Regions from separate parts of the Mesorhizobium sp. CC13 genome, predicted to be linked through region 2. Evidence: predicted binding sites of a transcription regulator. Region 2 holds the regulator's gene; the other holds the start of a gene.

Region 1 (4,207 bases), on a different contig from region 2:
GGCGGCGACGTCAAAAGCGCGTCGCTGTTCATGGTCACCGGCATCCTGTTCTGCCTGTCGCTGATCCCGACGGCGGTGTCGAGCGCGGCGCACCCCAAGCCGTTGCAGGACGTGTCGCTCGACCTCAAGGGGCTCTACGCCAACTCGCCGGTCGCCTCGGTCGCCTGCTTCCTCATCGGCGTGGCGAACGGCGACTGGGGCACGCTGGGCGCGGTCTATGGCGCCCGCATCGGCATCTCGACGCCCCAGATCGCGCTGATGATGAGCCTGGTGGTGGTTGCCGGTGCGGCGCTGCAGATCCCGGTCGGCAAGATCTCCGACCGCACCGACCGCCGCTACGTGCTGATCGGCGCCTCGCTCGCCTCGGCCGTCGCCGCCACGCTCATCTTCCTCGTCGCCCCACGATCCGGCACGTTCGTGATCTTCATGACCGCCTGCTACGGCGCCTTCGCCTACACGCTCTATTCGCTGGCGGTGGCGCATGCCAACGACCACGCCAAGCCGGAGGATTTCGTCAAGGTTTCCGGTGGCCTGCTGCTGCTCTACGGCTTCGGCACCATGGTCGGGCCGATGCTCGGCGCAGGCCTGATGGACATGATGCGACCGGAGGCCCTGTTCCTGGCCACCGCGGCCGCGCATTTCGCGCTCGCCGGCTACACCGCGCTGCGCATCCGCCGCCGCGCCCCGGTGCCGATCGAGGAGCGCGAAGCCTTCAAGACGCTGCCCGCCGACCGTTCGGCGACGCCCGAATCGCTGCGCCTCGATCCGCGGCAGAAACCCGAACTGCAGGACTGACGGCCTGTTGCCACGGGCGGGCCGCGGTTCGGCGAACATACATCCTCTTGCGACTCTCGGTTGAGGTTTCCGGCGTGTTGCGGCACAAAGGATGGATGACTGCCCACGACACGTTTCTGGCAATCGCCGACGCCAACCGACGCCGCCTGCTCGAGGAATTGCGCCGCGGTCCGAAGACGGTGACGCAGCTTGCCGAGGGATTGCCGGTTTCCCGACCAGCCGTATCGCAGCATCTCAAGGTGCTGCTCGATGCGGGGCTGGTCAGCGCCCGTGCCGAAGGCACCAAGCGGTTCTATGCGGTCAGCAACAGCGGCTTCCGCAAGCTCAACCTCTGGCTGGATCAGTTCTGGGAAGGTTAGAGTACTTCCGCATTTCTTCGAAGCGCGAAGACGCTCCATCTCGTTGTTGCGGCGCAATTCCGGACAGAAAGCCGCTGCGCACTTTTCCTGGAATTGCTCCAGCAAGCGGTTCGCCCGGCTCCGGCCCTCACCGGCCTAGTTTGGAATTGACGGATTCATGCCCAGACAAATTCGGCGGCAATGCGTGACTGCCGCCGTTATCCGGGGCCGCATCAGCCGATGCAGCCCCTGAAAAGACCGACGTCCTGACCTCAGTGTTGGGTCGGCGACCCTTTCAGTTTCTCAATCTCGTCCTTGAGCGCCAGCTTGCGACGCTTCAGCGCGACGAGTTGCAGGTCGTCGACGGAAGGATGGTTCATCGCTTCGTCCAGCTGACGTTCGATGTCGCCATGTTTCCGCTGAAGCTCTTCAAGATGGGATGCAAGAGACATGATTGGATCTCCCTTTCATGGATTCATGATTGCACCGCACACGAGCGTGCCCACCGCAGACAGCGCTCTGTGACGGAACCGTGACAGTCTGCCACCCCCTTTGGGAGATGTCGAATATGATGTGGTAGCATTTCCTGACAGCCCGAAATGTGATAAGGGCTTCGCGCCGGTGACAAGAGTTTCCGGCCCCCGCCTTTGGAGCGCCCGGGTGCGCCAGTGAGTTTGCAGACGGTAGACATGTCGGAACAGGAACAGGCCGAGATTCGTCTCGAGTTTGCACGCTTGAAGCAAGAACATGCCGATTTCGATGTCGCGATCAACGCGATGATCGCGACCGGCTGCGATCCGCTCCAGATCCAGCGCATGAAGAAGAAGAAGCTGGTCCTCAAGGACAAGATCGCCCAGATCGAGGACCGCATCATTCCCGACATCATAGCCTGAGAATCGGCACCGCGCCGGCGCGGCTTTGTTGCGATCCGTCTGCAATTCCGCTAAGCGCAGCCTGTCAAACAGAGGTGCCGCGCGTGAGCAAGGACAGGGTCGACGTCGCCATCATCATGGGCAGCCAGTCCGACTGGGCGACCATGCGCCATGCCGCCGAACTGCTCGAGGTCCTCGGCATCTCGCACGAGGCGCGGATCGTCTCTGCCCATCGCACCCCCGACCGCCTCTACGAGTTCGCCAGGGGCGCCAAGGCTGCCGGCTTCCGCGTCATCATCGCCGGCGCCGGCGGAGCCGCCCATTTGCCGGGCATGACCGCCGCCATGACCTCGCTGCCGGTGTTCGGCGTGCCGGTCGAATCCAAGGCGCTGTCGGGACAGGATTCGCTGCTTTCCATCGTCCAGATGCCAGCGGGCATTCCCGTCGGCACCCTTGCCATCGGCAAGGCGGGCGCGGCCAATGCGGCGCTGCTGGCCGCGGCCGTGCTGGCGCTGTCGGACGACGCCCTCGCCCAACGGCTCGAAGAGTGGCGCGCCGCCCAGACCGCCCGGGTCGCCGAACGGCCGACGGACGAAGCGTGACGGCCCCCCTCCCCCTCGGCGCGACCATCGGCATCGTCGGCGGCGGCCAGCTCGGCCGGATGCTCGCCATGGCCGCCGCCCGCCTGGGCTACAGGACCATCGTGCTCGAACCCCAGGCCGACTGCCCCGCCGCGCAGGTCGCCAATCGCCAGATCGCCGCCGCCTATGACGATCCCGCGGCCCTCGACGAACTCGCCGGCGCAAGCGCCGTCGTGACCTATGAGTTCGAGAACGTGCCGGTCGTGGCCGCCGAGCATCTTTCGCGCAGCGCACCGGTCCATCCGCCGGCGCGCGCGCTGGAGGTCTCGCAGGACAGACTGTCGGAAAAGACCTTCCTCAACAGCATCGGGATATCCACAGCCGGCTTCCGCCCTGTGGAAAACGACCAGGACCTCGCCGACGCCCTCCATGCCTTCGGCGGCAGCGGCATCCTCAAGACCCGCCGCATGGGTTACGACGGCAAGGGCCAGATGGTCTTCCGCAACATGACGACGGGCGGCTTCGACGGCACCTGCGCCTCGCTCGGCAACGTGCCGCTGATCCTCGAATCCTTCGTCGCCTTCGAGCGCGAGATGTCGGTGATCGCGGCGCGCGGCATCGACGGCAGCGTGGCGGTCTTCGACGCCGCCGAGAACGTCCACAAAAACGGCATCCTGCACACCTCGACCGTGCCTGCCGCGATCGGTCCGGAGACCGCCGAAGCGGCGCGCGACGCTGCCCGGCGCATCCTCTCGGCACTCGATTATGTCGGCGTCATCGGCATCGAATTCTTCGTCCTGCCCGACGGCTCGCTGCTTGCCAACGAAATGGCGCCGCGCGTGCACAATTCCGGCCATTGGACGGAAGCGGCCTGCACGGTCTCGCAGTTCGAACAGCACGTCCGCGCGGTCGCGGGCCTGCCGCTGGGCGACGCCAACCGCCATTCCGACTGCGTGATGGAAAACCTCGTCGGCGACGACATCGACCGGGTGCCGTCGCTGCTCGCCGAGCCCGACGTCGCGGTCCATCTCTACGGCAAGGCCGAGGCCCGCCCCGGCCGCAAGATGGGCCATTTCACCCGCATTTCGCCCATCCGGCGATGACGAGCCGGCTAGCCGACTGCAGCGCCGCAAATGCGCTGCAGGAAAGGGCTACGGAATGCCACGCCCGCGGTTGACTGGCCGCGACTCCTCGTCTATGAGCCAGACACACAATTTGGGCGCGCTGTTTGGCGCGCTTTTGTTTCGGCCCGACTGATGGGCCCCATCGACGGGTCAGTGACATGAAGATCAAGAATTCGCTCAAAGCGCTCAAGGGCCGCCACCGTGACTGCCAGCTGGTTCGTCGCAAGGGCCGCATCTACATCATCAACAAGACCGCCCCGCGCTACAAGGCTCGCCAGGGCTGATGTAGGCCCGGCCGCCTGCGGCCGGCGCATCACGGCAATTTCAGTTTGACGTTCCCATGCGGGGGTCTAGAATTTCCGCATGCGGAACGTTTTTGCCATTTTTGCCCTGGTGCTAACAGCCAGCCTGTCGCCCGGGGCGCTATTGGCCGAAACGCCAAGCAGCGCAGCGGTGGCCAAGGCGGAAAACCCGCTGCAGGTCCTGTTTTCCGAGCT
Region 2 (4,207 bases):
AAGCCGGCACCGGCCTGTCCGGCGGCCAGCAGCAGCGCCTGTGCATCGCCCGCGCGATCGCGGTGTCGCCCGAAGTGATCCTGATGGACGAGCCGTGCTCGGCGCTCGATCCGATCGCCACCGCCAAGGTGGAGGAACTGATCGACGAACTGCGCGAGAACTTCACCATCGTCATCGTGACCCATTCGATGCAGCAGGCGGCGCGCGTGTCGCAGCGGACCGCGATGTTCCATCTCGGCTACCTGGTCGAGGAAGGCCCGACCGACAAGATGTTCACCAACCCCGACGACAAGCGGACGCAGGACTACATCACCGGCCGCTTCGGCTGAGTGGACGCCGCTCCGATCACAAAGACGAGGATACGATCATGGGCGAGCACACAGTCCGGTCCTTCGACGAGGAACTCCAGCACGTCGACCAGGTCATCCGCGACATGGGCGACCTGTCGGCCACGATGGTGGCGAACGCCATCCGCGCGCTGCTTTCGTCCGACCAGCCGCTGGCGCAGAACGTCATTGCCGACGACACCATCATGGACGCCAGGCAGCGCGATCTCGACAACAGCGCGATCACGCTGATCGCCAAGCGCCAGCCGATGGCCCAGGACCTGCGCGCCGTGGTCGGCGCGATCCGCATGGCGGGCGACCTCGAGCGCATCGGCGATCTCGCCAAGAACATCGCCAAGCGGGTGGGCGCGGTCGGCCAGTCGGCGATGCCGCGCAATCTGTCGCATTCGATCGACGCCATGGCGCAGCTGGTGCTCGGCCAGGTGCGCGGCGTGGTCGATCTCTATGTCGCGCGCGACGCCGAAGGCCTCAAGAACCTGCGCACCGACGACCAGAAGGTCGACGTACAATACACGGCCGTGTTCCGCGAGCTCCTGACCTACATGATGGAGGATCCGCGCAACATCACCGCCTGCACGCATCTCCTGTTCTGCGCCAAGAACCTCGAGCGCATCGGCGACCATGTCACCAACATCGCCGAGAACGCCTATTTCGTGGTCACCGGCACGCAGCTGCCGCTCAATCGGCCGAAGGTCGACGAAACCACGTCGCCCATGTCGGCCTGACGTCTTCCGCAACCGCATGCGTTTGGCGCGGGGGCGCTGCACAGGTTAAATCAGCGCATGGTCCGAACCGGGCCGTGCGCCAGGACAAGGTATAGGCGATGATCGCTCCCAAGGTCATGGTCGTCGAGGACGAAGAGCCCCTCGGCGTGCTGCTGCGCTACAACCTCGAGGCCGAAGGCTACCAGGTGGAAGTGGTGACGCGCGGCGACGAGGCCGAACTGCGGCTGCAGGAAAACGTGCCCGACCTTTTGGTGCTCGACTGGATGGTGCCGGCGCTTTCCGGCATCGAGCTCTGCCGCCGGCTGAGGATGCGCCCCGAGACCGAACGGCTGCCGATCATCATGCTGACGGCCCGCGGCGAGGAAAGCGACCGGGTGCGCGGGCTTTCCACCGGCGCCGACGACTATCTGGTGAAGCCGTTCTCGACGCCGGAGTTCATGGCGCGGGTGAAGGCGCTGCTGCGCCGCGCCAAGCCCGAGGTGCTGTCTTCGGTGCTCAAGGTCGGAGACATCGTGCTCGACCGCGAGTCGCACCGGGTCTATCGCAAGAAGAGCGAGATCAAGCTCGGGCCGACGGAGTTCCGCCTGCTCGAATTCATGATGCGCCATCCCGGCCGCGTGTTCTCGCGCAGCCAGCTGCTCGACAATGTCTGGGGCGAGACGATCTACATCGACGAGCGCACCGTCGACGTGCATGTCGGGCGCCTGCGCAAGGCCGTCAACAACGGCCGCATGCCGGACGTGATCCGCACCATCCGCGGCGCCGGCTACGCCATCCGGGAAGAATAGCTGCCGGCAAACGGCATCGCGCCGGCTGGACGATCAACCTGGCCAGTGTCCCAATGTCACAGGGGCCGCTGCGCGCTCGTAGCGTTCGCGACAGCCGGCGGCACCTGAGCTGTCGCGCCGATGCGTGGCGCCGCCATGCCGTTCCAGCATTTTGCGGCGCTCAAATCATTGCAGCCCAACGTGTTCGGTCTGGCGCTGTACAATACAAAGATTCCAGTTATGGGATGCTTGTATCGTCGATACAGGTTCCCAATCAGTAGCAAAGACAACCAGAATTTGTCTTGAGATGACAATTTATTGATTGCGGCAATACTCAAAATTGCCACTTTTCATGCTAGCTGGGACGCCGTGCGTAACTTGCTGTCGGCCATCTTCCTGGTGTTGGTCACCATTCTCAACGGACTGTCCCTCGAACGGGCAGCGGCCGAAGGCATGAACTTTTCTGCCGAGTTGCCGAGGGTGGCCGCGCAGGCGGAAATCACTGCCGTCGCCGACGAGTGCATGCCGTCCCCGGACCGCTGCACCGTCGAATTGTCCGCCGAAAGCCTCGCCAGCCTGCACTGCCTGGGCGAATGTCCTGCCTGGCTGACCCACGTCGAGCCTGCCGCGCCGTTCCGCGCCGCGGCTGTGATGCTGCTTCCAGACCTCCTGCTGCGCGTCGGGTCGACCGCATCGCTGTTGCGGCCGCCCATCGCTGCCTGATTTTCAACCGATCGCTCCTCGGTCCACGCCGACGAAGCCGTTCGAAGTCAGCTGCGAAGGGGAAGAGGATGACCTCCCGAACCCGCCCGTCGCCCGCACGCCTGCTCGTGGCAATCGCGCCGCGAAATGCCGGATCATCCCAAGCGCGCATGCGCCGTCATCGATCGGCTGATCGGTGCCGATGGTTGCATTCGCCTGATCACGACCGGGGCCGACCTCCCTGACCCCGCGTCGACCTGAATGAAAGAAATGAGTCCAGGAGACTGCCTAATGAACACAGACACAATAGAAACCAACGCCGCGGAGCCCGTCGCGGGAGACGGCCCGGCCCTGAGCCGCCGACGCTTCCTCACCGGTGCGGCGAGCCTGGGGACGCTTGTCGTGTCCGGCTGCGTCAGCACCCAGGAATCGGCCGCGCCGGTGGCAAAGGCACCGGTCGAACCGGCGCCGGTCGCCGACGCCAATGCCCTTGCGATGTACGGCCCGCTCCCGAACGAGCGGTTCCCCATTCCCGCGGTCGACCTGAAGAAGGTGCCGAGCCGCTACTATAGGCGGCAGGTCGACTATGCCACCGAAGAGCCGGTCGGAACGCTCGTCGTCGATACGGATAATTTCTACCTCTACCTCGTCCAGCCGGGCGGCAAGGCCATGCGCTACGGCGTCGGACTTGGCCGGGCCGGCTTCACCTGGGCGGGCAGGGGCCGTATCGGCTGGAAGCAGGAATGGCCGAAGTGGACGCCGCCGGACGAGATGATCTCGCGTCAGCCGAACCTCGCCCAGTGGAGCGCCGACCGGGGCGGCATGCCGCCCGGCCTGACGAACCCGCTGGGCGCGCGGGCCCTCTACGTCTTCCAGGGCAAGGTCGATACGCTCTACCGTGTCCACGGAACGCCGGAGTACTGGACCATCGGCAAGGCGGTTTCGAGCGGCTGCGTCCGCCTGATGAACCAGGACATCATCGATCTGTACGACCGGGTGCCCAGCCAGTCTCCCATACTCGTGCTGGGCGACCCGACCCAACCCCACACCCACGAGGTCGCCGGCGGCAGCGCGCCCGCCCCGCAGGCCGGCTGATACGACGGTCACCCCTGAGGTCCTCGCCGGGCGGCTGCGCATTGCCGCCCGGCAGACATGGAGCAGATCCGACATGAATACCCGCATCAGTGCCTTGGGGCGCGGAATCGCCATCGGTTCGCATGGACGCGCCATCCTGAAGGGCGCGGCCGCGGCCGCGTTGACCTTCGCCGCGCTCGGAACCGTTTCGGCGCTCTGGGACAATCCGTTCTTCGTCCGGATGACCGCCGTCGCGGGCTGGGAACTGCCCGCCCTGGTGGTCATGTCGGCGTTCTCGGGGCTCTACATCGCCGTTCGGCGCCCCGTCTGCTCGGTGCGCCGCGCGGGGATAGGCGGCGTGACGGGCTTCATCGGCATCGCCTGCCCGACCTGCAACAAGGTCCTCATGCTTCTGTTCGGGAGCGAATTCCTGCTGATGTGGTTCGACCCGATCCGCCCATTGATTTCCGCGCTCGGCATAGCGCTCCTCGCCATCGCTTCATGGCACGAGCTGCGCGCTCGTCGCGCGGATGCCGCTGACCCAACGCAACTGGAGTATCCCAAGTGACCGATATCCCCGCCGCTCCCGTCC

Evidence for each region. Region 2 encodes PhoB, which activates phosphate uptake and scavenging genes when phosphate is short. Its sites were predicted from a motif close to TGTCATNNANCTGTCAT; they were not measured.
Region 1: PV773_RS11805 (YdcH family protein) is a predicted target of PhoB. The motif match lies at 1,655-1,671, and genes of this name have one in related genera.

The regions. Positions count from the first base shown of each region.
Region 1 covers NZ_JARDJI010000006.1:246,071-250,277, reverse strand. Annotated here, with positions in the region: gene PV773_RS11815 (MFS transporter) at 1-795, shown strand, start outside; gene PV773_RS11810 (metalloregulator ArsR/SmtB family transcription factor) at 891-1,154, shown strand; gene PV773_RS11805 (YdcH family protein) at 1,406-1,585, opposite strand; gene PV773_RS11800 (DUF465 domain-containing protein) at 1,823-2,026, shown strand; gene purE (5-(carboxyamino)imidazole ribonucleotide mutase) at 2,143-2,607, shown strand; gene PV773_RS11790 (5-(carboxyamino)imidazole ribonucleotide synthase) at 2,604-3,689, shown strand; gene ykgO (type B 50S ribosomal protein L36) at 3,869-3,994, shown strand; gene PV773_RS11780 (hypothetical protein) at 4,074-4,207, shown strand, end outside.
Region 2 covers NZ_JARDJI010000016.1:67,337-71,543, reverse strand. Annotated here, with positions in the region: gene pstB (phosphate ABC transporter ATP-binding protein PstB) at 1-329, shown strand, start outside; gene phoU (phosphate signaling complex protein PhoU) at 368-1,072, shown strand; gene phoB (phosphate regulon transcriptional regulator PhoB) at 1,171-1,860, shown strand; gene PV773_RS19170 (hypothetical protein) at 2,218-2,562, shown strand; gene PV773_RS19165 (L,D-transpeptidase) at 2,833-3,636, shown strand; gene PV773_RS19160 (hypothetical protein) at 3,710-4,183, shown strand; gene PV773_RS19155 (hypothetical protein) at 4,180-4,207, shown strand, end outside.